Regions from separate parts of the Sphaerisporangium sp. NPDC004334 genome, predicted to be linked through region 1. Evidence: riboswitches for the same ligand, from Rfam matches in the RefSeq annotation. Region 1 holds a riboswitch; the other holds the start of a gene.
The links. A riboswitch is a leader RNA that binds a small molecule or an ion and turns the genes downstream of it on or off. The one in region 1 is predicted to bind S-adenosylmethionine.
Positions count from the first base shown of each region.

Region 2: it holds a riboswitch for S-adenosylmethionine, as region 1 does, so the genes downstream of both, thrC (threonine synthase) here and ACWEN6_RS32225 (aminotransferase class V-fold PLP-dependent enzyme) in region 1, are expected to answer to the same signal.

Region 1 covers NZ_JBSGDZ010000029.1:102,448-114,667, forward strand. The annotation lists gene ACWEN6_RS32190 (type III pantothenate kinase) at 412-1,194, opposite strand; gene ACWEN6_RS32195 (L-aspartate oxidase) at 1,194-3,746, opposite strand; gene panC (pantoate--beta-alanine ligase) at 3,811-4,701, opposite strand; gene ACWEN6_RS32205 (Rossmann-like and DUF2520 domain-containing protein) at 4,692-5,582, opposite strand; gene ACWEN6_RS32210 (SAM-dependent methyltransferase) at 5,733-6,698, shown strand; gene ACWEN6_RS32215 (cytochrome P450) at 7,057-8,259, opposite strand; gene ACWEN6_RS32220 (TerC family protein) at 8,390-9,181, opposite strand; SAM riboswitch class IV at 9,346-9,461, shown strand; gene ACWEN6_RS32225 (aminotransferase class V-fold PLP-dependent enzyme) at 9,589-10,932, shown strand; gene ACWEN6_RS32230 (NADH-quinone oxidoreductase subunit D) at 10,951-12,150, shown strand.
Region 2 covers NZ_JBSGDZ010000015.1:217,883-235,455, forward strand. The annotation lists gene groL (chaperonin GroEL) at 1-436, opposite strand, end outside; gene ACWEN6_RS21450 (cold-shock protein) at 832-1,032, opposite strand; gene ACWEN6_RS21455 (MoaD/ThiS family protein) at 1,426-1,701, opposite strand; gene thrC (threonine synthase) at 1,715-3,007, opposite strand; SAM riboswitch class I at 3,023-3,189, opposite strand; gene ACWEN6_RS21465 (RNA polymerase sigma factor) at 3,404-3,970, opposite strand; gene ACWEN6_RS21470 (alpha,alpha-trehalose-phosphate synthase (UDP-forming)) at 4,135-5,562, shown strand; gene otsB (trehalose-phosphatase) at 5,648-6,487, opposite strand; gene ACWEN6_RS21480 (DUF3263 domain-containing protein) at 6,510-6,755, opposite strand; gene ACWEN6_RS21485 (SAM hydrolase/SAM-dependent halogenase family protein) at 7,172-7,984, shown strand; gene ACWEN6_RS21490 (hypothetical protein) at 8,208-8,579, shown strand; partial or broken gene ACWEN6_RS21495 (hypothetical protein) at 8,956-9,042, shown strand; partial or broken gene ACWEN6_RS21500 (IS30 family transposase) at 9,168-9,401, shown strand; gene ACWEN6_RS21505 (ABC transporter ATP-binding protein) at 9,494-10,507, opposite strand; gene ACWEN6_RS21510 (ABC transporter ATP-binding protein) at 10,491-11,528, opposite strand; gene ACWEN6_RS21515 (ABC transporter permease) at 11,545-12,465, opposite strand; gene ACWEN6_RS21520 (ABC transporter permease) at 12,458-13,399, opposite strand; gene ACWEN6_RS21525 (peptide ABC transporter substrate-binding protein) at 13,512-15,152, opposite strand; gene ACWEN6_RS21530 (ABC transporter permease) at 15,604-16,563, shown strand; gene ACWEN6_RS21535 (ABC transporter ATP-binding protein) at 16,586-17,389, shown strand; gene ACWEN6_RS21540 (YbhB/YbcL family Raf kinase inhibitor-like protein) at 17,554-17,573, shown strand, end outside.

The DNA.
Region 1 (12,220 bases):
TGACCTCGATACCCATGACGTTTGTGATTGACATACCAGTGCATATGTGAACTACTCGTGACATGTCCCCGCACCTCCCGGTCCGGGGGGACATCGGCGATGATCATGGCCGTGGGCCGCATGATCCGCCATGGAAGACCACCGCGGCGCTGGTGGAGGCCCGGTTCCATGCGGGACGCCTCGCGGGCGCCCCGGCTCGGAGATATACGGTCGACACGCTATACGCCGAATTCGACCCGCGAAACCAGTACGCTTTCTGACTTTCTTCCGCCGGTCACGCCCGTGGGCGTAACACTCCGGCCACCACGATTTGCCGTGGCGGATCACCGCGCCGCGCCGTATTCGACGCGCGCGCCCCCCTCCACGTCTCCGATATGGATCTCCCCCGCCGCTTGATCGCGCGGGGCGCGCTCAAGCGGTGTTGCGGTTGTAGATCAGGCGCAGCCCGATGAGCGTCAGCCAGGGCTCGTGGACGTCGATCGAACGGGCCTCGTTCACCACCAGCGCGGCCATCGACCCGGTGGCCACGACGGTCACGTCGTCGGGGTCGGACGCGAGCTCGGGCGCCATGCGCTCGACGATGCCGTCCACCTGGCCGGCGAAACCGTAGATGATGCCCGCCTGCAGGGCTTCGACGGTGTTCTTGGCGATCACCGAGCGGGGGCGCACCAGCTCGACCTTGTGGAGCTGGGCCCCCGCGGCGGCCAGGGCGTCCACCGAGATCTCGATGCCGGGGGCGGTGACCGCGCCGACGTACTCGCCCTTGGCCGACACCGCGTCGAAGGAGGTGGCGGTGCCGAAGTCGACGATGATGCACGGCCCCCCGTACAGCGTGACGGCGGCGAGCGCGTTGACGATGCGGTCGCTGCCGACCTCCTTGGGGTTGTCCATGCGCACCGGCACCCCGGTGCGCACGCCCGGCTCCACGATGACGGCGGTCACGTCGCCGTAGTAGCGCCGGCACATCTCGCGCATCTCGTTCAGCACGGAGGGGACCGTCGAGCAGATGGCGATGCCGCCGATGTCGGCGTCCTTGAGCAGGGGGCTCTGACCGAGCAGCCCCTGCAGGACGACCGCGATCTCGTCGGCGGTGCGCCTGGCGTCGGTGGCCAGGCGCCAGTGCTCGATGACCTCCTCGCCCTCGAAGAGGCCGAGCACCGTGTGGGTGTTGCCGACGTCGATCGTGAGCAGCATCAAGCCCCCCGAAGGTCCAAAGCGATGTCCAGTGCGGGCGCCGAATGGGTCAGCGACCCCACAGCAAGGTAGTCAACACCGGTTTCGGCCACCTCACGAGCCGATTCCAGGCGGAGTCCACCGCTGGACTCCAGCCGGGCCCTGCCGCCCACTAGGGCCACGGCGCGGGTCAGCTCCTCCACGGTGAAGTTGTCCAGCAGGATCTCCTCCGCTCCCTCGGCCAGCACCGGCTCGATCTGGTCCAGGCGGTCGACCTCCACCTCGATCGGCAGCTCCGGATAGGCCTGCCGGACGGCGCGGAACGCCTCGGCGACCCCACCGGCCGCCACCACGTGATTGTCCTTGATCAAGGCCGCGTCCGACAGGGACATCCGATGATTGACCCCGCCGCCGCACCGCACGGCGTACTTCTCCAGCGCCCTGAGGCCGGGGAGGGTCTTGCGGCTGTCGCGGACCCGCGTGCCGGTGCCGCTGACCGCCTCGACCCAGCGGTGGGTCAGCGTGGCGATGCCCGAAAGGTGGGTGAGCAGGTTGAGCGCGGTCCGCTCGGCGGTGAGCACGTCGCGCACAGGTCCGACGACGGTCATCAGCACGTCGCCGCGCGCGACGCGCTCACCGTCCTTGACGTGGCGCTCCACGGTCAGGCGGCCCTGGGAGGCGCCGTGGAAGACCGCCTGGGCGACCGCGAGACCGGCGACCACCCCGTCGGCCCTGGCCACCAGGTCGCCCACCGCCGCCTGGTCCGCGGGGACCGTGGCGATGGTCGTCACGTCGCCCTCCTCGGTGACGTCCTCGGCGAGGGCGGCGCCGATCACGACCATGACCTGCGCCGGGTCCAGGCCCGCCTCCGCCAGGTCGGCCTCGAGCTGCTGCGGCAGGCCGGCCGCCCGGTCGTCGTGGTGCTCGGCATAGCTCATGGTCAGTCCCTCCTCGGCCAGGGTCACGTCGAGGTGTCCCAGCCACCAGGCGTCGTCGCGTTCGGGGAAGTCCTCCCGCCAGTGGGAGCCGCGCGTCTCCTCGCGGGCCCGGGCGGCCGCCACCACGGCGCTCGCCACGGTGAGCAGGTTCGTGGCCTCCCACGCCTCGGTGCACGGCTCGACGGCGACCGGGGTCCAGCGGGCGTCCAGCAGGCCGTGGCCCACCTCCGCCAGGCTGCGCCCGCTGCGCAGCACCCCTGCGCCGGCGCTCATGCGGCTCTGCACCCGCGGCCGGACCCGGGGGTCCACCAGGCCGGCGGCGCGGCCGTCGTCGACCGGCTCGCCCGGGCTCCGCCGCCGCGGGGAGGCGAGGTCGGCCGCGATGCGCTCGGCGAAGACCAGCCCTTCCAGCAGGGAGTTGGAGGCGAGCCGGTTGGCCCCGTGCACCCCTGTGCAGGCCGCCTCGCCGCAGGCGTACAGGCCGGGGACGCTGGTGCGTCCGCGCAGGTCGGTATGGACGCCGCCGCTGGCGTAGTGCGCGGCGGGCGCGACGGGGATGGGCTCGCGGGCCGGGTCGATGCCGTGCTCCAGGCACACCGCGTAGATCGTCGGGAAGCGGGTGCGCCACTTGTCCTCGCCGAAGTGCCGGGCGTCCAGGCGCACGTGGCTCGCGCCGCTCTCCAGCATGCGGCGCATGATCGCCTTGGCGACGACGTCGCGGGGCGCCAGCTCGGCCAGCTCGTGCACGTCCACCATGAACCGCTCTCCGGCCTCGTCGAGCAGGACGGCGCCCTCGCCGCGCACCGCCTCGGAGATGAGCGGCTGCTGGCCGGTGGAGTCCTCGCCGAGCCAAAGGACGGTCGGGTGGAACTGCACGAACTCCAGGTCGCGGACGACGGCGCCGGCCCGCAACGCCAGGGCCACCCCGTCGCCGGTGGACACCAGGGGGTTGGTCGTGGCGGCGTACACCTGGCCCATGCCGCCGGTGGCCAGCACGACGGCGCCCGCGCGCACCGCGCCCACGCCGTCCCTGGCGCCCTCGCCCATGACGTGCAGCGTGACCCCGCAGGCGGCGCCGGAGGCGTCCTTGAGCAGGTCGAGCACCAGAGCGTGCTCGATGATCTCGATGCGGCCGCCCTCGGCGGCGCCGGCGCGGACCGCCTCGACCAGGGCGCGCTGCACCTCGGCGCCGGTGGCGTCCCCGCCCGCGTGGACGATGCGGTCGCGGCGGTGGCCGCCCTCCCGGGTGAGCTGGAGCCCGCCGCCGGGCTCCCGGTCGAACCGGGCCCCGTGCGCCATCAGCCGCCGCAGCGCGCCCGGTCCCTCGGTCACCAGCGCCTGGACGGCCCGGGCGTCGCACAGCCCCACACCGGCGATGAGCGTGTCGCTGAGGTGCTCGGACCAGGAGTCGGCCGGGTCCAGGACGGCGGCGATGCCGCCCTGCGCCCAGCGGGTGGACCCGGCCGACAGCACGTCTTTGGTGACGACGAGCACGCGCGCGTCGGGGGCCAGCTCGGCGTACCGCAGCGCCACGGTCAGACCGGCGATGCCCGAGCCGACGACGACGACATCGGCGGAGACGGTCCAGCCGGGCTCGGGCGCGGTCAACCGGCGGGGAATGGGCGGATGGGTCATGGGGGCTCCCTTATTTCGTCTATATGACGATAAGGCATCCCGCCGCACCCCCGCCACGCGGGGCTCACATGACAGGGGACAGGGTGAGCACCGCGTTGTCGATGAGGCGGGTGGTGCCCACCTTCGCGGCGACCGCGAGGATCGCCTCGCCCCGGTGGTCCTCGGCCACGGCGGTGAACGTCGCCGGGTCGACCAGGCTCAGGTAGTCCAGCAGCAGCGGCGGGTCGGCGCGGGCGGCCTCGTCCAGCACCGCGTGCGCGGCGTGCAGGATGTCCTTGGGCCGGGTGTGCCGGGCGCCCTCGCGCAGCGCACGCGACAGCGCCAGGGCCGTGGCCCGGTCGGCCGGCGACAGGTAGCGGTTGCGGCTGGACAGGGCCAGCCCGTCCGGCTCCCGCACGGTGGGAGCCCCGACGACCTCGACCGGGACGTTCAGATCGGCCACCATCCGGCGGATCATCGCCAGTTGCTGGGCGTCCTTCTGCCCGAAGACGGCGACGTCCGGCCGCACGAGGTTGAAAAGCTTGAGCACGATGGTGAGCACGCCGTCGAAGTGGCCGGGCCGGAAGGCGCCCTCGACGATCGTGCCCATCTGCCCCGCGGAGACGCCGACCTGGCGGTCGGGCAGGTAGATCTCGTCGGCCGCCGGGGCGAACACCAGGCCGGCGCCCTCGGCGGCGCACACCTCGAGGTCGGCGTCGAACGTGCGCGGGTACCGCGAGAAGTCCTCGTGCGGGCCGAACTGCAACGGGTTGACGAAGACGCTGACCGCCACGTGGTCGGCGCGCTCGCGGGCCAGGCGGATCAACGAGCGGTGCCCCTCGTGCAGCGCCCCCATGGTCGGGACCAGCGCCAGCGTGCCCGCCCCGCCCGCGCGCCGGCCCGGCGCTCCGTCCAGGCCCAGGGCGGCCCGAGCGGCGAGCAGTTCTGAGCTGTCGGCGGCGACGATCACGTCCATGTGTTGCCTCCCAGGGCGTCGAGCAGGCGTTCGGCCGTCTCGGGCTTGAGCAGGCCGGCGGCCAGCGCCCGGTCGGCGGTGAGCCGGGCGAGGGCCACGTAGGCGTCCGCCGCCTCCGGCGCGGCGAGGATGAGCGCGTCCACGTGTTTGCGCACCGTGCCGGCGTCGCCGCGCACCACCGGACCGGTCAGGCCGGCCAGGCCCAGGCGCAGCGCGTTGTCCAGGGCGGCCCCGAGCAGCGGGCCGAGCATGCGGCCCGGATGCTCGACGCCGATCTTCTTCAGCAGCTCCTGCGACTCGGCGATCAGGGTGACCATGTGGTTGGCCGCCCCCGCGAGCGCCGCGTGGTACAGCGGGCGGTCCTCGTCGGCGATCCAGACCGGCTCGCCGCCCATCTCGATCACCAGGGCCTCGGCCACCGGGCGAAACGGGTCGGGGGCGGTGACGCCGAACGAGCAGCCGGTGATGCGCCGCAGATCGTCGTCCCTGCCGGTGAAGGTCATCACCGGGTGCAGCGCGAACGGCAGCGCGCCGGCGGCCGTCGCGGAATTGAGCACGCCCAGGCCGTACGCGCCGCTGGTGTGCACGAGCATCTTGCCCCGGAGGTCCACCCCGGCGGCGGCCAGGCCCGCGACCAGGTCGGGCAGGGCGTCGTCGGGCACGGTGAGCAGCACCAGGTCGGCGGCGCCGATGACCTCCTCCGGCCCGGAGATGTCCACGCCGAGGCGGTCCAGAGCCCTGCGGCGCGAGGCGTCGGAGACCCCGGCGGCCGCGACGACGCCGTGCCCCGCCTGGGCGAGCGCCGCGCCGAGGACGGACCCCACTCGCCCGGCGCCGAGCACTCCGACCGCGAGGCGCCCAGGGCGGTCGCTTGTCTCCATCACTTTCCCGTTCAGCTTCGACGGATCAGACCAGCAGCCAGCGTAACGGTCGGCTCGCGCCGGGCGCCCGACCGGCTCTACCGGCGCGCGTCCACAGCCTGTCATCGGGACCGTCATGGGGCGGCGGCGCGGTTGGTAACGTCCGGTGTCGTGTGGGTCACGTGGCGGCAGGCCATGCAGCAGGCGCTCTACGGCGACGACGGGTTCTACATCCGCGAGCGGCCCTCGGGTCATTTCCGCACGTCGGTCGCCGCCTCCCCCGCGTTCGCGCGGGCGGTGCTGCGCCTGCTCGACACCGTCGACCAGGCCGTGGGCCATCCCCGCGAGCTCGATCTGGTGGACGTCGGCTCCGGCGACGGCGCCCTGGTGGCCCAGGTCCTCGACACCGCCGCCCCCGAGCTGGCAGAGCGGCTGCGGGTCACGGCCGTCGAGCTGTCGCCGCCGCCCGGCGACATCGACAAGCGCATCACCTGGGCCTGCTCCCCGCCCTCGGACGTCACCGGCCTGGTGATCGCCAACGAGTGGCTCGACAACGTCCCGCTGGAGGTCGCCGAGCAGACGCCCGAGGGGCCCCGTCTGGTGCTGGTCGATCCCGAGACCGGCGAAGAGCGGCTCGGCGGGCCGCCGGAGGAGGCCGACGCCCGGTGGCTGGAGCGGTGGTGGCCGCTGCGCCGCATCGGGATGCGCGCCGAGATCGGCCGCCCGCGGGACGAGGCGTGGGCGGCGGTCGTCGGGCGGCTCACCCGGGGCCTGGCGGTGGCCGCCGATTATGCACACCCTGTGGATAACCGGCCGCCGTACGGCACCCTGACGGGGTACCGCGACGGGTCCTGTGTGCCCGCCATACCCGACGGGTCCTGCGATATCACCGCACACGTGGCGTTGGACGCCTGCGCGGCGGCGGGCGAGCGGGCCGGGGCGATATCCACAACCTTGACCACACAGCGACAGGCGTTGCGCGATCTCGGGGTCAGCGGCGCACGCCCCGCGCTGACGCTGGCGACCACCGACCCGGCGGGTTACCTCCGCGCGCTCGCCCGCGCCTCCGAGGAGGCCGAGCTGATCGACCCCGCCGGCCTCGGCGGCTTCGGCTGGCTCGCCCAGTGGAGAGGTTGACGACACCCCGTGCCTGCTCCGGCCGGTGGACACCCTCGCGGGGACGCCGGCACCCCATGGGGTGCAGCCGGTCGATACTCCTCGGGGACGCCGGCATCCTGTGCAGTTGGTCCCAAGGATCCAACGGCGCGCTGATGCGCTGTCCACGAGCCCGCACCGGCTCTGGCGCCGTAGCGGGCGCCGGCATCGCCGTACCACGACCCGCCGACCCGGCGCCGATCATGGCTCATGACCGGGGGCGGAGAGCCACGCCCGGTGGGCGGATGTGGTCACCCTGCCAGCGGTCGTCGTGAGGCCAGGTCGAAGGAGGCCACGGCCGGTGGGAGACCTTCGCGGGGACGCGGGCATTCCCGGGTGCTCAGCCGATGGAGACGTTCAGGGCCTCGAGGCCGCGGATGACGTAGTTCGGCTTCCAGACCGGCTCCTCGACCAGCTCGATCTTCGGGGCCGCCTTCAGCAGCGCGCCGAACGACTCGGCCAGCTCCACCCGCGCCAGCGGGGCGCCCAGGCAGAAGTGGATGCCCGCCCCGAACGAGATGTGCGGGTTGTCCCTGCGGCCGATGTCCAGCCGCCCCGGGTCGGCGAAGACCTCGGGGTCGTGGTTGGCCGAGCCGAACAGCAGGGCCACCTCCACGCCCTTCGGGATGTCCACCCCGCCGATGGTGACGTCCTCCAGCACCCAGCGCTCGAACAGCTGCAGCGGGGTGTCGTAGCGCATCAGCTCCTCGATCGCGGTGGGCAGCAGCGAGAGATCGTCTCGCAGCCGCTCCAGCTCGCCGGGATTGCGCAGCAGCGCCCACCAGCCGTTTCCGGTGACGTTCACGGTGGCCTCGTGCCCCGCGTTGAGCAGCAGAACGCACGTGCCGACGAGCTCGTCCTCGGTGAGGCGATCACCCTCGTCCACCACCTGCGCGAGCGCGCTGATCAGGTCGTCGCCCGGACGGGCGCGGCGCTCGGCGGCCAGCGCGCGTAGATAGGCGGCGAACTCCGACGCCGCGCGCACCGCCGTGTGCTGCGCCTCGACCGACGGCGCGAGCTCGTACATGCCGCACATGCCGGCCGACCACGGGCGCAGCAGGTGCCGGTCGGCCTCGGGGACGCCGAGCATCTCGGCGATCACCGTCACCGGCAGCGGCTCGGCCACCTCGGCGATCAGGTCGCCGCCCCCGCGCTCGACGAAGCCGTCCACCAGCTCCCCGGCGACGCGGCGCACCCTCGGGCGCAGCTCCTCGACCATGCGCGGCGTGAACGCCTTGGAGACCAGCCGGCGCAGCCGGGTGTGCACCGGCGGCTCGACGTCCAGCATCCCGCCGCGGGTCACCCGCCAGAACGGCTCCTGGAAGTCCGGCTCCGGCCGCCTGCCGAACTCCTCGTGCGAGGCGACGTGCAGGTACGAACGGCCGAGCCTGCGGTCGCGCAGCGCCGCGTTGACGTCCTGGTGCCGGGCCACGAGCCACTGGCCGGTCGGCTCGAAGAAGCTGACCGGCCGGCTGTCGCGGAGCTCCCCGTAGGCGTCATAGGGATGGGCGACGAAGGCCGGATTCCAGGGATCGAAGCGCACGACGTCATGGTAATCGGGATATCCGGCCACGTCTCACCTGGCCATCCAGCGATGGACATCGCCACCGGCCAAGGGAGTGGCCGGCGCACCGGCCGGAACAGCCCTCACACCGCACGGAGCGCCGCCGGGGTCAGCGGGCTTCGGCGGGCGGCGCCGGGGCGGCGTCGGGCGCGCCGGTCTCCCCGTAGCGCTCGTGCAGCTCCACCGGCCGCTGGGCGCCCGCCTTCTTGCGCGCACGGATGTTGAGCAGCTCGACCACCAGCGAGAACGCCATCGCGAAGTAGATGTAGCCCTTGGAGATGTGCTGATCGAAGCCCTCGGCGATCAGCACGACCCCGATGAGCAGCAGGAACGACAGCGCCAGCATCTTGATGCTCGGGTACTTCTCCACGAACGCGCTGATCGGCCCGGACGCGAACAGCATGATCACCACCGACACGACCACCGCGGCGACCATGACACCGATCTCGTCGACCATGCCCACGGCCGTGATCACCGAGTCCAGCGAGAAGACCACGTCCAGCAGCATGATCTGGATGATCACCGAGGTGAACGAGGCCGCCACCCGGCCGCCGGAGTGGCCCGAGGCGCCCTCCAGGCTGTCGCCGATCTCGAAGGCGCTCTTGCCGAGCAGGAACAGCCCGCCCAGGATCAGGATCAGATCGCGCCCGGATATGTCGTGCCCGAACACCGCGAACAGCGGCTCGGTCAGCCGCACGACCCACGACAGCGCGAGCAGCAGCGCCAGCCGGCTCACCATCGCCAGCCCCAGGCCGACCTTGCGGGCCAGGTCACGGCGCTCCGGCGGCAGCTTCCCCGCCAGGATGGAGATGAAGATGATGTTGTCGATGCCCAGGACGATCTCCAGGGCGACGAGGGTCAGGAACCCGATCCATATCTCCGGATTGAGCAGCCAGTCCATCGCGCCTCCTCGGGCCGGGCGTCGGTCACGTCACGGCCCCCGTCCCGGGGAGCCCGTCCCCTGTCAACGCGCGAGGGACGGTCAAAGTTCGCAATTCGTGAAACGTGTCACCCCTGCCTCATGAGGTTGCGGACAGGCGGGGGAGCCGGGTTATAGTCCCGGTAGGTCATGAGTGCCAGCGTCAAGCCCCGGCTCGCTGGCCGGCAACCCTCGCGCTCGCGGCGGGGTGCCCCGGGTGAGGACCAGGTCCGGCACGAGGTGTGCCGGGCAAGCGCGGGCTCCGTCACACCAACGCCGTGACCGGGTCCCATGACCTTAGGAGGCCGGCGTTGACCGCTCTCACCATCCTGCAGAGCTCCTCCCCCGCCGTTCACGGCACCACCCCCCCGCCCCCCGGCACGTCCCCGCTGCCCTCCGGCACGTTCTCGCCGGCCGCCGGTGCTTTCTCGCCGGTCCCCGGCACGTCATCACCGGCCCCCGGGGCGAGCGCGCGTCCGGACGCGCCCGCCGTGCTCGGCGCCGACCTGGAGGTGCCGGTCAAGGGCGGGCGCCTGCTGCCGTACGCCAACCTGGACTACGCGGCCAGCGCGCCGTGTCTGGCGCCGGTGAGCGCCGCCGTCGCCGCCGCGCTGCCGGCCTACTCCAGCGTGCACCGGGGCGCCGGGTACGCCTCCCAGCTGACCACCGCCCGCTACGAGCAGGCCCGTCACACGGTGCGCGCCTTCGTCGGCGCCCGCCCCGGGGACGCCGTGGTGTTCACCCGCAACACCACGGACGCGTCGAACCTGCTGGCCCGCTGCCTGCCCGGCGGCACCACCGTCGTGGTCTTCGAGACCGAGCACCACGCCTCGCTGCTCCCCTGGCCCGACGCCGTGCGGCTCGCGCCGCCCGCGTTCGCCGGCGAGGCGGTGCGCGCGGCCGACGAGGCCCTCGCGGCCATCGACGGGCCCGCGCTGCTGGTGGTCACCGCGGCCTCCAACGTCACCGGCGAGCTGTGGCCGATCGCGGCGCTCGCGCACATCGCCCACCGGCACGGCGCGCGCATCCTGGTGGACGCCGCCCAGCTCGTCCCGCACCGCCGGCTCAACCTGACCGCGCTCGACCTTGACTACGTGAGCTTCTCCGGGCACAAGCTGTACGCGCCCTTCGGCGCCGGCGCCCTGGTGGGACGGGCCGACTGGCTCGCCGAGGCCGAACCGTACCTGCGGGGCGGCGGCGCCTCCAAGGCCGTCACCGGAGGCGCGGGCCAGGGCGCGCCGCTGTCCACCGAGTGGAGCTCCGACCCCGAGCAGCGGCACGAGGCCGGCACGCCGAACGTCCTGGGCGCCATCGCGCTGGCCGCCGCCTGCGACGCGCTGTCGGCCACCGGCTGGACCCCCCTGGTCAAGCAGGAGGAACGCCTTCTCACGCTGCTGCGCGACGGCATCGCCGCCATCGACGGCGTCCACGAGCTGTCGCTGTGGGGGCCCGGCCACCCGCGCGTCGGCATCGTCTCCTTCGTCGTGGACGGCTGGACGGCGCGCGAGGTCGCCGAGGCGTTGTCCGCGGAGTACGGCATCGGCGTGCGCGACGGGAAGTTCTGCGCCCACCCCTTCGTCCGGCACCTGCTGGACGCCGTGGGCCGCTCCGCCGACGGCGACTGCGCGGACGGCACCACCGGCGCCGTCCGGGCGTCCATCGGCATCGGCACGACCGAGGAGCACGTGCTCCGCCTGGTCGCCGCCCTCTCAGATCTTGTCTCCCGCCGCTGACGTGACAGCATGGGGTTCATGACCGAACCTCGCGGAGCTCGCGGAGGTCCCGGAGCCGGCGGCGCCGCCACGGGCGCCGAGCGGGTCGTCGCGGTCGGGACCGGCGCCAAGGAGCTCGCCACCGAGGACATGATCCTCAACATCGGGCCCCAGCACCCCTCGACCCACGGTGTCCTGCGCCTGCGGCTGACCGTGGACGGCGAGCGCATCGCCTCCGCCGAGCCGATCATCGGATACATGCACCGGGGCGCTGAGAAGCTCTTCGAGGTGCGCGACTACCGGCAGATCATCGTGCTGGCCAACCGGCACGACTGGCTCTCGGCGTTCGCCAACGAGCTCGGCGTGGTGCTCGCGGTCGAGCGGATGCTGGGCATGGAGGTCCCGGTGCGGGCGGTGTGGGCCCGCACGCTGCTCGCCGAGCTGAACCGCGTGCTCAACCACCTGATGTTCCTCGGCTCCTATCCGCTGGAGCTCGGCGCGATCACGCCGGTGTTCTACGCCTTCCGCGAGCGCGAGACGTTGCAGGCCGTCATGGAGGAGATCTCCGGCGGGCGCATGCACTACATGTTCAACCGGGTCGGCGGCCTGAAGGAGGACCTGCCGTACGGCTGGCTGGACCGCGTGAGGCGGGCGGTCGCCGAGGTGCGCGGGCGGCTGCCCGACATCGAGCGCCTCATCCACGGCAACGAGATCTTCATCGCGCGCACGCGCGGCGTCGGGGTGCTCGACCGCGAGACGATCATGCAGTACGGCGTCAGCGGCCCCATCGCGCGCGCATCGGGCGTCGACCTCGACCTGCGCCGCGACGAGCCGTACCTGGCCTACGGCGAGCTGCCGGTCAAGGTCGTCACCCGCACGGCCGGCGACTGCCACGCCCGGTTCGAGGTGCTGCTCGACCAGGTAAAGGCCTCGCTCGACCTGGCCGACGCCTGTGTGGAGCGGCTGCGCTCGCTGCCGCCGGGCCCGGTCAACCAGCGGCTGCCCAAGGTGCTCAAGGTGCCCGAGGGGCACACCTACGCCTGGACCGAGAACCCCCTCGGCCTCAACGGCTACTACCTGGTCTCGCGGGGCGAGAAGACCCCGTGGCGGCTCAAGCTGCGCAGCGCGTCCTACAACAACGTCCAGGTGCTCAGGGAGATGCTGCCCGGGCACCTGATCGCCGACATGGTGGCCATCCTCGGCTCGATGTTCTTCGTCGTCGGCGACATCGACAAGTAAAACTACCGCGCTGACCTGCGCGTTCGACGCGGGTTTCCGGCCGGGTGGTTTAACGGGCCTCCCTCGGCGC
Region 2 (17,573 bases), on a different contig from region 1:
AGGCGATCTGCTCCTTGGTCTCCACATCCTTGGCGATCTTGGAGAGCTCCTCGCTGACGCGCTCGACGGCGGCCTCGATGCCCTTCTTCAGGGACATCGGGTTGGCGCCGGCGGCGACGTTGCGCAGGCCCTCGCGTACCAGCGCCTGGGCGAGCACGGTGGCGGTGGTGGTGCCGTCACCCGCGACGTCGTCGGTCTTCTTCGCGACCTCCTTGACGAGCTCGGCCCCGATCTTCTCCCACGGGTCCTCGAGCTCGATCTCCTTGGCGATGGAGACACCGTCGTTGGTGATGGTGGGAGCGCCCCACTTCTTCTCCAGCACGACGTTGCGGCCCTTGGGACCCAAGGTCACCTTGACGGCATCGGCGAGCTGGTTCATACCGCGCTCGAGACCGCGCCGGGCGTCCTCGTTAAACGCGATCATCTTGGCTGCCATACGGCTAGACCTCCCAGATACAGGGTGGCTTGCAGCGGATCGAGCCGACGCCCGCGACGGCATGAAACCCGCGCCTCCACGGCACCTGTCGCCGTGGATCGCCAGGCCCCATCGCCTCGATCCAGGTTTGTCACTCTCGACAGGAGAGTGCCAACGAACTGTTTAGCACTCTACCCGGTCGAGTGCAAGCGACAACCCCTATGACCTGGGCGGCACAAGGATTTCTCCGACCGTATGCCGAATATTGGGCCCGCCCCCACAGGGTAGGCGGTACAGCCCCGCAGGCTGACATGAAGGAAGGCCCGGCCCGTCTTGGTGCATGACAGACCGAACCTTCCAGCTACTGACGGGGAGAGACTAGTGGATCTTCGTCCGGCCGGGCGACGCCGGCCACGTCACACAGTGCGAACGGACTCCGCCTGCGGGCCCTTCTGCCCCTGCGTGATCTCGAACTCCACCCGCTGACCCTGCTCTAGGGACCGGTATCCCTCGGACAGGATCGCTGAGTAGTGGACAAACACGTCCTTACCACCGTCTACCGCGATGAAGCCGTAGCCCTTGTCCGCGTTAAACCATTTGACGGTGCCCTGCGCCACTTTCCGACTCCTCTTGCTGGGCTCCGGACCCCGCCCACTCCTCCGCGAGGTCCGTGACCTTCGGAGCCGAGACGCATGCGAACTCCTCGGCTACGTCGATCGTTCTCGACCATACCTGTGGCAAGGGTTGAAGCAACAGAGTCAATCGGGAAACTACTACTTGACGTTCGCTCTCAGCGGCACTCGGCTATTTCCCGCTCGCGTTTAGTTAGTTGACAATTACACTAACGGAGGACCCGGTAATCACTTCTATTATGATAGTCGTCCCGCTACCGGGCCCCCCTTGCGGACATGGCGACGCCCATGCGTCCAGCTAGGACGCATGGGCGTGATGTGACTGATGGGGCCGGTGAGACTTGAGCCCTCCTCACAAAGGCCAGAAGGGCGCGGAGGTCAGCCCCCGGCGACGGCGGGGATCACCGAGATGTTGGTTCCTTCGGGGGTTGCGGTGTCGAGACCGTCGACGAATCGGACGTCCTCTTCTCCGACATACACGTTGACAAAACGGCGGATCTTGCCCGTTTCGTCCAGAATACGAGCCCCGATTCCCGGGAAGTCGGCGTCGAGCTTCTGGAGCACCTCGCGCAGGGTCGCCCCGTCACTGCTCACCTCCGACGCACCGTCGGTGTAGGTGCGAAGAATCGTCGGAATCCGCACAGAAACGCTCATTTATCGGGCCCTTTCAGGAGTGGTCGGCGACAGCCGTACGAAATGCGTCGAGCGAAGGACGGATGACCGCGGTGGGCCTCGCCTCGGCGGAGACCGCGTCGAGCGTCTTGAGGCCGTCCCCGGTGTTGAGCACCACCGTCTCGGCCTCGGGGTCGAGCAGGCCGTTGGAGACGAGTTTGCGCAGCACGCCGACGGTCACGCCGCCGGCGGTCTCGGCGAAGATGCCCTCGGTGCGCGCCAGCAGCCGGATGGCGTCCACCACCTCGGCGTCGGTGACGTCCTCCACCGCGCCGCCGCTGCGACGAGCGATGTCGAGCACGTACGGGCCGTCGGCCGGGTTGCCGATGGCGAGCGACTTGGCGATGGTGTCGGGCTTGACGGGGCGCACGATGTCGTGGCCCGCCTTGAAGGCCGCCGACACCGGCGAACAGCCCTCGGCCTGCGCGCCGAAGACCTTGTAGGGGCGGTCCTCGACCAGGCCGAGCTTGATCAGCTCCCGGAATCCCTTGTCGATCTTGGTGAGCTGGGAGCCGGAGGCCACCGGGATGACGATCTGCTCGGGCAGGCGCCAGCCGAGCTGCTCGGCGATCTCGAAGGCCAGCGTCCTGGACCCCTCGGCGTAGTACGGCCGGAGGTTCACGTTGACGAAGCCCCACTTGTCGCCCAGCGGGTCGCCGATGAGCTCGGAGCAGAACCGGTTGACGTCGTCGTAGGTGCCCTCGATGCCCACCAGCCGGCCGCCGTACACCGAGGCCATGACGATCTTGGCCTCTTCGAGGTCGGACGGGACGAACACGCAGGCGTCCAGCCCCGCGCGCGCCGCCGCTGCCGTCACCGCGCCCGCGAGGTTGCCCGTGGAGGAGCACGACAAGGTGTGGAAGCCGAAGTTGCGCGCGGCCTCCAGCGCGATGGCGACGACCCGGTCCTTGAACGAGTGGGTCGGGTTGCCGGAGTCGTCCTTGACATGCAGGCTGCGCAGGCCCAGTTCGCGAGCCAGGTTGTCGGCCTTGACCAGCTTGGTCCAGCCGGGGGCCAGGTTGGGCCGGGAGGCGACGTCGGCGGGCACCGGCAGCAGCCCGCGGTAGCGCCAGATGTTGCTCGGACCCGAGGCGATCTGCTCACGGGTCACCGCCGTCCCGGTCTCGCCGGGAGAGCTCCAGGTGTAGGCCACTTCGAGTGGCCCGAAACACTCGGCACAGGCGAAGATCGGTCCCAGGTCGAACCTGGTGCCGCATTCGCGGCACGAGAGAGCGACGGCGGGGCCGAAGTCGAGCGTGGTCGTTGTCTCAGCTGTTGCGAGCGCCATGAAGCGAGGCCTTTCCCCTCATCTTCGCCCGGACCACCTTGGTCACGGGCCGGAATTGGCACCTGTCCCGGCCGGTCTCACTGGTCTTTGAGTGCCGCGTCGTTCGGCAGACGCGGATGACCACAGCCGGGAGGGTTGCCGGGGCTTCGCAGGGCCGGTCCCTCCACCCCTCTGGATGAGCAATATGAAGTTGTGATCCCGCCTGTATCACAAGCAGGCCTTAAGAACTGTACCTCGCCCACCGGCGCGGACGGCCGTCCGTCTCATTCTCCGAGACGTGAGAGCACGATGGGAGAAACCGAAGCCGCAGGTGAGCACGTTGCGAGAAGCGTTGCGAGAAGCTCTGTCCCAGAACAGCGCAGGCAGGAGAGGGCGCGTGACGCACCGCGCGGGCCGCTAGGCGAAGGGCCGGCCGTAGGCGTCGCCGAGCGCCGCCTGGACGTACTTGCGCGCCTGGTGGATGCGCGACTTGGCCGTCCCCAGCGGGATGCCCAGCTGCTCGGCGACCTCGTTGTAGTCGAGCTGGCAGATGTCGCGCAGCACCAGGGCCTGGGCCAGCTCGGGCTTGTCGGCCTCCAGGGACTCCATCGCGTCGAGCAGGTCGAGCCGCGACCCGGCGATGACGCTGACCCTGCGCGGGTCGGCCCGCAATTCGGGCAGTTCATCGGCCGTCTGCTCGGCCGCACGGCGCTTGAGGGTGCGGTAGGTCGTGCGGGCGCAGTTGGTCGTCACGATGTGCAGCCAGGTGGAGAAGCGGGCTCGCCCCTCGAACCGCCCGATGTTGCGCGCCACGGCCAGCAGGGTGTCCTGGCAGGCCTCCTCGGCGTCCTGGTGGTACGGCAGCAGCCGCGAGCAGTGGCGCAGCACGTCGGCCTCGATGCGGCGCAGGAGCTCACCCAGCGAACGGTGGTCGCCCGCGGCGGCCGCTCGGGCCAGATCCTCGGTCGTCTCGTCAAGCGCCATGCCGGAGCTCCTCTCGACCGCCTGCGGCCAGCCCTGACCTGACCGCCAACCCATCTTATTGGGAGCGTTAAATTCAATTAATCTGCGGCCAGGTGCGCGTCACAGCGGAGATGAACCGGCGAGGGACGACCGCCGCAGGGCGGACGAGGAGTGGTGATGGGCGGATGAACACAGTTCTGCTGGCCTCCAACAGGGGGCCCGTGTCGTTCACGCTCGCCGATGACGGCACGCTGACGATGCGCCGCGGTGGGGGCGGCATGGTCTCCGGCCTGTCCGAGGTGGCCAAGGACGCCGAGGTGCTGTGGGTGTGCGCCGCGCTGTCCGACGGCGACCGCAGCGCCGTGCGGCTGGCGTCGGGCGGGCGCCTGGACCAGGCCGGCTACGACACCGGCCCGGTGCGCATGCTGGACATTCCGCCCGCGACGTTCCACCGGGCCTACAACGCGGTGGCCAACTCCACGTTGTGGTTCGTCAACCACCTGCTGTACGACACGCCCAACTCGCCGCAGTTCGACATGCGCTTCCGCCGGGAGTGGGAGTCCTACCAGGACTACAACGCCGCGTTCGCGCTGGCGCTGGCCGAGGAGGCCGCGCACGGAGCCCGCGCGATGATCCAGGACTACCACCTGACGCTCGCCCCGGCGATGCTGCGGGTGGAGCGCCCCGACCTGCGCATCTCCCACTTCTCGCACACCCCGTGGGCGCCGCCGGAGTACTTCTCGCTGCTGCCCGACGACATCGCGGCCGAGCTGCTGACCGGCATCCTCGGCGCCGACCAGGCCGGCTTCCTGACCGCGCGCTGGGCGTCGGCGTTCATGGACTGCTGCGAGACCCTGCTCGGCGCCCAGGTCGACCGCGTCCAGCGCACGATCACCTACGAGGGACGCACGACCCGCATCGGCGTGCACCCTCTCGGGGTCGACGGTGACGCGCTGTGGGCGCGGGCCCTGGAGCCGGACGTCGAGTCGCACATGCTGGCCCTGCGCGAGCGGGTGGGCGACCGCAAGCTCATCGTGCGCATCGACCGCACCGAGCTGTCCAAGAACATCGTCCGGGGGCTGTCGGCCTACCGGCAGTTCCTCGCCGACCATCCCGAGTGGCACGGCAAGGTCGTGCACCTGGCCTTCGCCTACCCCTCCCGGCACGACCTGCCCGAATACCGCGAGTACACCGCCGCCGTGCAGCGGTGCGCCAAGCAGATCGAGGACGAGTTCGCCGGCGAGGACTGGGACCCGCTGATCCTCAACGTGGACGACGACTACGCCCGCTCGCTCGCCGCCTATCGCCTGGCCGACGTGCTGCTGGTGAACCCCATCCGCGACGGCATGAACCTCGTCGCCAAGGAGGGCCCCATCCTCGCGCCCAACTGCGCGCTGGTGCTGTCCAGGGAGGCCGGGGCCGCCGCCGAGCTGGGCCGGGACGCGCTGATGGTCAACCCCTACGACGTCTCGGGCACGGCCGGCGCCCTGTACGAGGCGCTGATGCTCCCCGAGGAGGAGCGCGCCAAGCGCGGCACCCGCCTGCGCGCGGCGGCCACGGCTCTGCCCCCGCGCCAGTGGTTCGCCGACCAGCTCGCCGCCCTCGACCGCTGACCGCGGCCGTCCGGCGCGTCTGGAGGCGGTCGATCGCGCGCTGACACGGTTTTGCGCCGTTCGAGTGCTTCGCCACCTACCGGTCTCAGTGGCGGGTCAGGGCGTCGGAGAGCGCCGACAACAGGGCCGCGACACCCGCCGGGCCCTCCACGACCAGGTCGGCGCGTTCGGCGAGCGCGGTGACCTCGGCGGAGGCGCTGCACACCGTCACGCCGGGCAGGCCCGACAGGCGGACGGCCTCGAACGCGGCCAGGTCGCCGAGATCGTCCCCGGCGAACAGCACCGACCGGGCGCCGCGCTCGGCGAGGAACGCCCCGAGGGCGTGCCCCTTGTCCATCCCGGCGGGCCGCAGCTCGAGCACCAGCCGCCCCGGCTCGACCAGCATGCCGGTCTCGGCGGCGAGCTTGGCCAGCGGGTCGCGCAGCGCCCGCAGGCTGCCCTCGGGGTCGGCGGCCCTGCGGGTGTGGACGGCGATCGCCCTGCCCTTGTCCTCCACGGTGATCCCCGGCTCGCTCCCGTCCCTGACGGGGTGCCCCAGCGAGGCCAGCAGGCCGGGAAGCTCGGCGCGGACGCGATCGGCGCCGGGCGGCGGCGGGGGGGCGCTCAGCGTGCCGTCCTCCCAGCGCTCCAGGCCGTACTGGCCGAGCACCACGAGCCCGGGCACGTCGGCGAGGCCGGGCCCGCCGGGCACCTCGCCGTAGGCGATGGCCGTGGCGGCGGGGCGGCCGGTCACGAGCACCACCGCCCCGACCAGGCCGCCGAGGCGCACCAGCGCGGCGGCGGCGTGCGGGTCGACGCGGGCGTCGGCGGGATCGGGGACGATCGGCGCGAGCGTGCCGTCGAAGTCCAGCCCGATCACGGCGCCCTGGGGATCGGCCTTGATAGCCGCCAATCCGGCGATGTCCGGCAACACATCATGAGTCACGCGTTCAGCACTACCCCCCGGATCACGGGCGCATGCCCAGGCGGCGGGCCGCGCGCTCGCGCTGCCGCGAGGCGCGCAGCCGCCGCAGCCGCTTGACGGTGAGCGGGTCGAACGCCATGGCCTCCGGCCGGTCGACGAGCCGGCCGAGCAGCTGGTAGTAGCGCGTCGCCGAGATGTCGAAGGCGTCGCGGATGGCCTGCTCTTTGGCGCCCGCGTACCGCCACCACTGGCGCTCGAAGGCCAGCAGCTCGCGCTCGCGCTCGGTCAGGCCGCCGGGGGTCTCGGGGGTGGAGGGTTCCTCGGGATCGCTGTCACCACGATCTGGTGCGGTGTCCAAGATGTCCTCCTCGGTCGGGTACACGGGAGACGTGGACGGAGGGCCGGGCAGGGCGAGGGAGATGCGTCGTGCACCCGGTCGAGCGCGACCCTGAGCCACGACGCGCGCGTGCGGCCCGTGGCAATCGTAGTCGGGAATTCGCGGCTGTTCATGACACTTCGGGAGACCCGGACCCGAGCATCGCCGGGGAACGCCGCGCGCGCCCGGCGGCGCCGAGCACCGATGACCGCCATATCGGGGCGAAAGCCCGCCGCCTCGGGCCGCCGTGCACGGAGATCGGCAAGGTTGCCGGCGTCTGCGGATGGGCCCCTATGACACCGCGGTCCAACGACGTACAGTCACCAAGTGTGACCTCTGTCATCACGCTTCTCACTGACTACGGCTTGGAAGACGGGTTCGTGGCCTCCTGCCACGGGGTGATCATGGGAATCGCCCCGCAGGCACGGATCATCGACGTCTGTCACCTGGTCCCGGCCGGGGACATCCGGCGCGGCGCCGCGATCCTCGCCCAGACGCTGCCATATCTGCCCGCCGGTGTGCACGTCGGCGCCGTGGACCCCGCCACCGCGGGCGCCCGCCGCTCGGTCGTCGTCGAGGCGGGGCACCGCGTGTTCATCGGCCCCGACAACGGCCTGCTCTCGTGGGCGCTGATGGCCGCGGGGGGCGCGCGGGTGGCCTACGAGATCTCCAACCGCGACCTGTTCCTCAACAGGTTGTCGCCGGCCTTCCCGGGCAGGGACATCTACGCGCCGGTCGCGGCGCGCCTGTGCACCGGCAGCAAGCCCGCGGACGTCGGCCCCGAGGTCCCGCTCGACCGCCTGCTGTCGCTGCCGGCGCCGACCGCGCGGCTCGGAGAGGGGGCGGCCGACGGCGAGGTCCTCTCGCTCGACCGCAACGGCAACGTGCAACTGTCGGTGACCGCCGACGACCTCGCCTCCATCGGCGTCCACGTCGGGGACACCCTGGCGGTCTCCATGGGCAGGCGGCAGATCACGGTGCCGCTGCGCGACACCTTCGCCGCCGTCCCGCCGGGCAGCCTGGTCGCCTTCACCGACTCGGCGGGGCACATCACCTTCGCCGTGCGCTCCGGCGACGCCGCCGAGCGCCTCGGCCTGCCGCCCGGCGCCCATGTGCGGCTGGCGCGGGCGACCGACGTCTGACCGGCCGCGACAGCGGGCATCCGCGGCTCCCTGCCGGAGATCGGCAATCCTTGCCATCCGCTGACCGTTCATCACTCTTATCCGCATTCGGGCGATGGGTACGGTCACACCGGCGCCCAGAGTAGTCACCCGCACGCGGACAGTTCTTGATCAAAGACCTCTGTCTCCCAGGGGACCTGGACCGGGGCGCCGTGACGGGTTTCCTTCGGGAGGAGCAACAAAAATGATTCGCCGTCTTCTGATCACCACGGCCTGCGCCGCCGTCGCCATCGTCGTGCCGGCCGCCGCGGCCTGCGCCCACAGCCCCGCCTCCGCCGGCATCCACCGGGGAGACGACACCGACACCGACACCGGGACCGGGACCGACGTGGACGCCGCCGACGACACCGCTGACGACACCGACGCGGACACGGGCCTCGGCGTCGGCCTGGGCACCGGGCTGGGCACCGAGTTGGGCACGCCCGTGGTCGCCAACACCAACAGCAACACCAACGCCACCACCAACGTCAGCGCCGCCGCCGACGCGGTCCTCGGCACCTCGAACGCCGCCCCCCGCCCGCCGTCCAAGCCCGCCCTTCCGGCGAAGACCGGTTGAACCCACGCGAGCGGAGCGAGTGACGAAGGAAGGGCACCGTCTCAAAGGCGCCCGGACCCCGCGCGAGCGGAGCGAGCGCCAGAAAACACAGACCTCTCCGCGGACCTCTTGAGTTCTAGGGTTCGTTGCAACATCCCACTTCAGGGGATGCGATGGACTTTGAGATCCGCAAGGTGCGCAAGGCGCAGGGGCCAAAAAGCTCCGGGCCGGGCGGGAGGAATACTTTCGGCTCGTGGCTCAGGGCTATGGCAACAAGGAAGCCTCACGGCTGGTCGGCGTCAACGTGCGGACCGGCCGTGAGTGGCGTAACGGACGATTCACTCCCGGTCGGCTGCGGCCGCCCGCTCGGCCCGAGCGGGCGGCCCGACCCGCCCAGGTGGCTTCCCGTTACCTGCGTGAGGACGAGCGCATCCATATCGCTGACCGGCTGCGGGAGAAGGCCTCCATCCGAGCCATCGCCGCCGAGCCGGGCCGCAGTCCCTCCACGGTGAGCCGGGAGATCGCCCGTAACCGCACCGGCGGAACCCGGGGCCAGTGGCACTACCGGCCCCATGCGGCCCAGGCACGTGCCGACGCCCGGCGTCCACCGCCGCCGACCTACCGGTCAACTTCTGCGACCCGCACTCACCCTGGCAGCGCGGCAGCAACGAGAACACCAACGGCCTGCTGCGCCAATACTTCCCCAAGGGAACCGACCTGTCCGTGCACAGCAGCGGCCACCTCGCCGCCGTCGCTGCCCGATTGAACGGCCGGCCACGCAAAACGCTCGGCTGGGAAACTCCAGCCGAGCGTCTCACCAAGCTCCTGGCACTAGCCAGTTGATCAACCAGTGTTGCGACGACCCCTTGACTTCACCCCTGCCGTGGAGGGGTCTCTCGTGGGCCGTGCGGCCCGGGCGTACCGGGTGTGCCGGGTCAGGAGGCGTGGATGACGTCGTACGCCTCGGCGAAGTGGCAGGCGCTGAGGTGCCCGCCGGCGCGGATCTCCAGCAGCGGCTCCTGCTCGGCGCAGATGTCCTGCGCCTTCCAGCAGCGGGTGCGGAAGCGGCAGCCCGAGGGCGGGTCCGCGGGCGACGGCGGGTCGCCCTGCAGGATGATGCGCTCGCGCGTCTCGCGGCCCTCGGGGTCGGGGACCGGCACGGCCGACAGCAGCGCCTGCGTGTACGGGTGAGCGGGCCGCTCGTAGATCTGCTCGTCCTTTCCCAGCTCGACGATCTTGCCCAGGTACATCACCGCGACGCGGTCGGAGATGTGCCGGACGACCGACAGGTCGTGGGCGATGAAGATGTAGGCGAGGTTGAACTCGTCCTGCAGCCGCTCCAGCAGGTTCATCACCTGCGCCTGGATCGACACGTCCAGCGCCGAGACCGGCTCGTCGCAGATGATGATCTCCGGCTGCAGCGCCAGGCCGCGGGCGATGCCGATGCGCTGCCGCTGGCCGCCGGAGAACTGGTGCGGGTACCGGTTGATGTGCTCGGGGTTGAGGCCGACGACCTCGAGCAGTTCCTGCACCTTCCTGCGGCGGTCGCCGCGGGGCGCCACCTCGGAGTGGATCTCGAACGGCTCCCCGATGATGTCGCCGACCGTCATGCGGGGGTTCAGCGAGGTGTAGGGGTCCTGCATGACCATCTGGATGTTGCGGCGCATCCGCTTGAGGTCTCCCCCGTGCGCCCGGGCCATGTCGGTGCCGTTGATCTTCACCTCCCCCGACGTGGGCCGCTCCAGCGCCATGAGCAGCTTGGCGAGGGTGGACTTCCCGCAGCCCGACTCGCCCACGACGCCGAGCGTCTCGCCGCGGTGCAGGTCGAAGGAGACCCCGTCCACCGCCTTGATGGCGCCGATCTGGCGCTTGAGAACGATGCCCTGGGTCAGCGGGAAGTGCTTGACCAGGTCACGAACCTCGAGGATCCGCTCACCCGAGGGTGCCATCGAGGACCTCCCGGTAGTAGTGGCAGGCGCTCCCGCGCGTCCCGCTGATCTCGTACAGCGGAGGCACGTCGGTCACGCAGTTGTCGCGACGGTAGGGGCAGCGGGGGTGGAAGGCACAGCCCGATGGCATGTTGAGCAGGTTGGGCGGCAGCCCCTTGATGGCGTAGAGCTCCTGGCCCTTCATGTCGACCCGGGGGATCGAGTCGAGCAGGCCCTTGGAGTAGGGGTGCGCGGGGCTCTTGTACAGGTCGTGGACCGGGGCGTGCTCGACGATACGCCCGGCGTACATGACGGCGATCTTGTCGGCCACGTCCGCCACCACGCCGAGGTCGTGCGTGATGAGGATCAGGCCCATGTTGCTCTCGCGCTGAAGCTCGGCGAGCAGCTCCATGATCTGCGCCTGGACCGTCACGTCGAGCGCGGTCGTCGGCTCGTCGGCGATCAGGACTTCCGGGTCCAGCGCGATCGACATCGCGATCATGATGCGCTGGCGCATGCCGCCGGAGAACTGGTGCGGGTAGTCGTTGACGCGCTGCTTGGCCGCGGGGATGCGCACGCGGTCCATCAGCTCGACGGCCTTGTTCATGCCGTCGCGCTTGGACATGCCGCGGTGGACGCGGAACATCTCACTGATCTGCCAGCCCACGGTGAACACCGGGTTCAGCGCGGAAAGAGCGTCCTGGAAGATCATCGCGATGCGCTGGCCGCGGATCTGGCTGCGGGCCTGGTCGGAGAGCTTCAGCATGTCGGTGCCGCGGAAGCGGACCTCGCCCTTGGGGATGCGGGCCGGCGGCATGTCCAAGATGCCCATGATGGCCTGGGCGGTCACCGACTTGCCCGAGCCCGACTCGCCGAGCACGGCGAGGGACTCCCCGGCGTTCACCGTGTAGCTCACGCCGTTCACGGCCCGCACCACGCCCTGCCGCGTGGCGAACTCCACGTGCAGGTTGTCCACCACGAGCAGGGGCTCGTGCGCGGGTCCGGTTTCCTGGGGGTGGGTGTCGATCGACGGGTTATTCACCTTCGGTTGCCCTCTCCTACCGCAGCTTCGGGTCTAGCGCGTCTCGGACCGCGTCACCCAGCATGACGACGCTGAGGATGGTCAGGCTGAGGAACAGCGCCGGGAAGATCAGCGGGAGCGGCGCCTCCAGGAAGCGGTTGCGCGCGTCCGCGATCATCAGGCCCCAGGAGATCTGCGGCGACTGGATGCCCACGCCGAGGAAGGACAGGGCCGCCTCGGCGGCGATGAACGCGCCGAGGTTGATCGTGGAGACCACGATGACCGGCGCGACGGCGTTCGGCAGAATGTGCCGCAGCATGATCCGCCCGGGTCCGGCGCCGAGCGCGCGGGCCGCCATCACGTAGTCCTGGTGCTTGGCCGTGATGACCGCCGCGCGCATGATGCGCAAAATCATCGGCCAGGCGAGCAGGGACAGGGCGAGCACGACGCTGCCGATGCCGGCGTTGTCGCGCCCGATGACCGCGAGGATCAGCAGGGCGCCGAGGATGGAGGGGATCGCGAAGAAGATCTCGGCGATGCGGGAGAGCAGGATGTCGACCCAGCGGCCGTAGAAGCCGCCGATCAGGCCCAGGGCGCCGCCGATCAGGGCGGTGACGATGGCGCTGACGAACCCGACGATGATCGAGACCCGGGCGCCCCAGATGACGCGGGAGTACACGTCGCAGCCGAGGTTGTCGGTGCCGAACCAGTGCTCGGGGGTGATTCCCTTGCGCGCCTGCGCCAGGGAGCAGGTCTTCGCGTCGACCCCGACGGTGTCGAACAGCCCCGGGAAGGCCGAGATGGCGACGAGCAGCACCAGCATGGCGGCGCCGATGAGGAACACCGGGTTGCGCCGCAGGTCGTACCACGCGTCCGACCACAGGCTGGCGGGCTTGCTCTCCTTGGCCGGCTCGGCGGGTTGCGACGGAGCCAGCGAAGGAAGGGTGTCGTTACTCATAGCGGATCCTGGGGTCGAGGACGGCGTACAGCAGGTCGACGACGAGGTTGGCCACGATGTAGATCAGGACCAGGACCGTCACGATGCCCACCACGACGGAGTTCTCCTGCAGGTACACCGACTGGAAGAGCTGCTGGCCGATGCCGGGCAGGTTGAAGATCGTCTCAGTGATCACCGCGCCGCCCATGAGCGTTCCGAGGTCCGCGCCCAGGTAGGTGACCAGAGGGATCAGCGAGTTCCGCAGGGCGTGCCGTGCGAGCACTCTTCGCCTGGGCATGCCCTTGGCGATGGCCGTGCGCACGTAGTCGGCGCGCAGAGTCTCCATCAGGCTCGTCCGTGTCAGGCGGGTGAGGTAGGCGATGGAGATCATCGCCAGCACGAACCCGGGCACCATGTAACTTCGCAGCCCGTCCTGGATGCCGGCCACCGGGAAGAAGTCGACGCCGGTGCTCTGCTTCAGCTTCACGCCGAGCACGAGCTGCAGGACGAAGCCGCTGACCAGCGTGGGGACCGACACCATCAGCAGGGTGACGGCCAGGATGGCCTTGTCCGCCCACCTGCCGCGGCGCAGCGCCGCCCACAGGCCGAGGCCGACGCCGATGACCGCCTCGAAGATCAGGGCGGTGACGGACAGCTGGAGGGTGACCTGGAACTTGCCCTCGAAGATGGTCGAGACCGGCAGCCCTCGGAAGGTGGTGCCGAAGTTCCCGCTCAGAATGTCGCGGATGTAGTAGCCATACCGCACGATGAGGGGGTCGTTGAGGTGAAATTGCTCCCGGAGTGCCGCCGCGAACACCGGGTCAACGCGTTTTTCGCCCGCCAGCGCCTGAAGGGGATCACCCGGAAGCGCGTAGACGATGGCGAAGATGAGGAATGTGGTGCCCAACAGCACAGGGATCGCCTGGAGAAGGCGCCTGATGACGTAGCGGCCCATCTAGTCTCCCGATCATTACAAAGGGCAGCCCGCCGCAACCAACAGAGCTGCCCTCGTGGGTGTCGCCCACTCCGGGTGGTTCAGGGTACCCAACCACCCGGAGTGGTTGACGTCAGGCCTTCTCGACGTTGAACAGGTCGATCCGCTCGAACGGGTCGATCTTGACGTTCTTCACGTGCTGCGAGTATGCGCCGTTCGTCTGGTAGAAGTACACAGGGATGTACGGGAGCTCCTTGAGCACCAGGTCATCGGCCTGCTGGTAGAACTTGACGCCCTCGTCGAGGGTCTTGGCCGCGTCGCCCTGGGTCACCAGGTCGTCGAACTCCTTGCTCTTGTAGCCCGAGTAGTTCGAGCTGCCGCCCGAGCCGAACTGCGGACGCAGGTAGTTCTCCGGGGACGGGTAGTCCATGATCCACGCCATGCGGAAGGCGCCCGGCCACTTCTTGTTGCCCAGGTCCTCGAGGATCGTGGCGAACTTCTCGACCGGCTTCGGCGTGACCTCGGCGCCGAGGTTGGTGCGCAGGTTGTTGGCGACGGCCTCGATCCACTCCTTGTGGCCGCCGTCACCGTTGTAGCCGATCTCGATGGTGCCGGCCTTCGGCCCGCCGGCCTGCTCGAACAGGGCCTTGGCCTTGGCGGGGTCGTAGGTGCAGGCCTCGCCGCAGGCGCCCTGGCGGTAGCCGGAGACGACCGGGCTGATGAAGTCGTCGGCCGGGACGCGGGTGCCGGAGAAGACCGTCTCGGTGATCGTCTTGCGGTCGATCGCCATGGAGATGGCCTTGCGGATGTCGGCGTTCTTGGCGTAGTCGCCGCCGCTCTTGATCGGGAAGCCGATGTAGCCGATGCCCGACGACGGCTGCTCGATGTAGCGGTCGCCGAACTCCTGCTTGGCGGTGGAGATGGCCTCCGGCGGCAGCTGGTCCATGATGTCCAGGTTGCCGGCGCGCAGGTCGTTGAACGCGGTGCTCAGGTCGGTGTAGATCTTGAAGTCGACCGCGTCGATCTTGGCCTTGCCCTCCTTGAAGTTGTCGTCGCGGACCAGGGAGATGGTCTGGTCCGTGCCGCGCTTCCAGGGCTTGGAGATCTTGAAGGGGCCGTTGCCGATCGGGTTGCCGCCGAAGTCGGCCTTGAGCTTGCCTTCGCCCTCGAACGCCGCCTTGGGGAGGGGGTAGAACGCCGTGTAGCCCAGCATCGTCGGGAAACCGGAGAAGGGGTTCTTCAGCTCGACGGTGAAGGTCTTGTCGTCGACGACCTTCAGGCCCTTCAGGGCGGTGGCGGTGGGGGTCTTGCCCTCGCCCGGGTTCAGCTCGTCATAGCCGACGATGCTGCCGAAGAAGTAGTTGCCCTCCTGGGCGTTGGCGCCGTTGGCGGTGAAGTTCCAGGAGTCGACGAAGTTCTGGGCGGTGACGGGCTCACCGTTGTGCCACTTGTACCCGTCCTTGAGCTTGATCGTCCACGTGGTGGAGTCCGGCGACTCGATGGACTCGGCGACGCGGTTGTACGGCTTCTTGTCCGCGTCGTAGTCGACGAGGCCGACGAAGAGTGCGTTCAGCACTTCGGCGCCGCTGGTCTCGGTGGTGTTGCCCGGGATGAGGTCGTGCTGCGGTTCAGCGATCTCGACCCTGACCGCGCCTGCGTTGCCTGCGGCGCTGGAGCTGGTACCGGTGCTGCCGCCGCTGCCGCCGCACGCCGCAACCGCGAGCGCCAGCAGTGCGGTCCCGGCGACGATCTGTGCGCCCTTGGTCACACGCATCGTGGATTAATCCTCCCTCTAAGGTGGGCGTTAGGACTGAGCCGCTCATGTCGGGCACGCCTCCCAGGGGATCGATCCCTGGAGTTCGCGGACACGGTCAAATCAGTTGACGCCCTGCCAGACGACCGCGAGCATTCCTCACTACTTCTCACCAGCGAGTCTCTGGCGCATTGCAGTTCGGTCACACGTGCCCCTGACGGACGTCACACGCATACCAACTAGGCTGTCAATAATGCCCTGATACGGCATAAAGCAGTCACCAAGGTACACAGGCCGGGATGTGATCGCACATCCAGGCCGGGTGGCCGCTTTCGGCCATCTCAGGTACCGAGCTGCGATGACACGGCCCCACGGCCATGATCGGCGCCGCCTCGGCGGACGGCTTCCGCTCAAGAGCGATCAAGTGGGACCGTAGGCATCTCATTCACCGGTATCCAATAGAGTCCATCCCATGAGTCAGCCGGAATCCGCTGTAGCGGACTCCCGGGCGGGCGACCGGGCGGGCGGCACCTCTCCCAACGGGAAGGAATCGCTGTCCGCGCTCGCCGAGCGCCACGGGTTGCGACGCGCCATCGCGCGTCCCAGTCTGCCCGTCTACCTGCGCCAACTGTGGGACAGGCGGCACTTCGTCCTCACGTACGCCACGTCGCGTAACGTCTCGAAGTATTCCGACTCGGCGCTGGGCCAGCTTTGGCAGGTGCTGACGCCGCTGCTGAACGCCGCCGTCTACTTCCTCATGTTCGGCGTGATCCTGGGGCAGAAGAAGGACCTCACGAACTACACCGCCTTCCTCATCACCGGCGTGTTCGTCTACTCCTACACCCAGCGGTCGATCACCGGCGGCGCCAAGTCCATCTCGGGGAACCTCTCGCTCATCCGGGCGCTGCACTTCCCCCGCGCCGCGCTCCCTCTGGCCTACACGATCCAGGAGTTCCAGCAGCTCGCCATCTCGATGGGCGTGCTGTTCGTCATCGTGCTCGTCACGGGCGAGCCACTCACCTGGGCCTGGCTGCTGATCCCCTTCGCTCTGCTGCTGCAGACGATCTTCAATGTCGGGATAAGCCTGCTCCTCGCACGCGTCGGAGCATTCGTCCGCGACATGAACCAGTTGCTCCCGTTCATCCTGCGCACCTGGCTGTACACCTCGGGCGTGTTCTACAGCATCCCGGCCAAGATGAAGGGCAGCCCCGAGTGGGCGCGCTTCCTGCTGGAGTTCAACCCTCCTTCGGTCTTCATCGACCTGATGCGCCACCTGCTGCTGCGCAGCTACGGCCATGACCTGCAGGTGCACCAGTTCCCGCACAGCACCCTGCCCCAACTGTGGCTATACGCTGGCTTCTGGGCCGCGGTCGCACTGATCGGCGGCTTCTGGTACTTCTGGCGGGCCGAGGAGAGGTATGGCCGTGGCTGAGCTGACCAAGGAGCCGTCCCAGATGGCCCACCCCCAGGACGAGGCGCCCCAGCCCGCCCCCGCGAGCGCGCCGGAGCGCGAGCCCGGCACGCCCACCGTCGTCGTCGACGACCTGCACATCGTCTACCGCGTGTACGGCGCGGCGAGCGACGCCGAGAAGGGCAACGCCGCCAACGCCCTCATGCGGCTCATCCGCCGCCAGGGCCGGCCGCAGATGAAGGAGGTCCACGCCGTCAAGGGCGTGTCCTTCGTCGCCCGGCACGGTGACGCCATCGGCATCATCGGCCGCAACGGATCGGGTAAGTCCACGCTGCTGCGGGCCATCGCCGGCCTGCTGCCGCCGCACAAGGGCTCGGTCTACACCAACGGCCAGCCGTCGCTGCTCGGCGTCAACGCCGCGCTGATGAAAGAGCTCACCGGCGAGCGCAACATCGTGCTCGGCTGCTATGCGATGGGCATGACGCCCGCGCAGGTCAAGGAGAGGTACAACGAGATCGTCGAGTTCTCCGGCATCGGCGAGTTCGTCCAGTTCCCCATGTCGACCTACTCCTCCGGCATGGGCGCGCGGCTGCGCTTCGCCATCGCCTCGGCCAAGAGCCACAACGTCCTGCTCATCGACGAGGCGCTCGCCACCGGCGACCGCGACTTCAAGCGCAAGAGCCAAGAGCGCATCCACCAGATGCGCGAAGAGGCCGGCACGGTCTTCCTCGTCGCCCACAACCTCGACGTGATCGAGGAGACCTGCAACCGCGTCATCTGGCTGCACAAGGGCAAGATCAAGATGGACGGCGACCCCGCGACGGTGCTCGCCGCCTACAACTCCTGACCGGCCGGCCGGTCGATCCCGCGTGAAGGCGCCCTCACGGCCTCGTGAGGGCGCCTTCACGGCTTTCCGGTCTTCCCGCAGGCGTGGCGCCCGCCGATCGTCTGAGGGCCGTCTCAGAGGGCAAGATGGGGAGGTCCGGAACGTCCTTCCTTCGGAGGTCCATCGTGGCCAACCAGCCACCGAT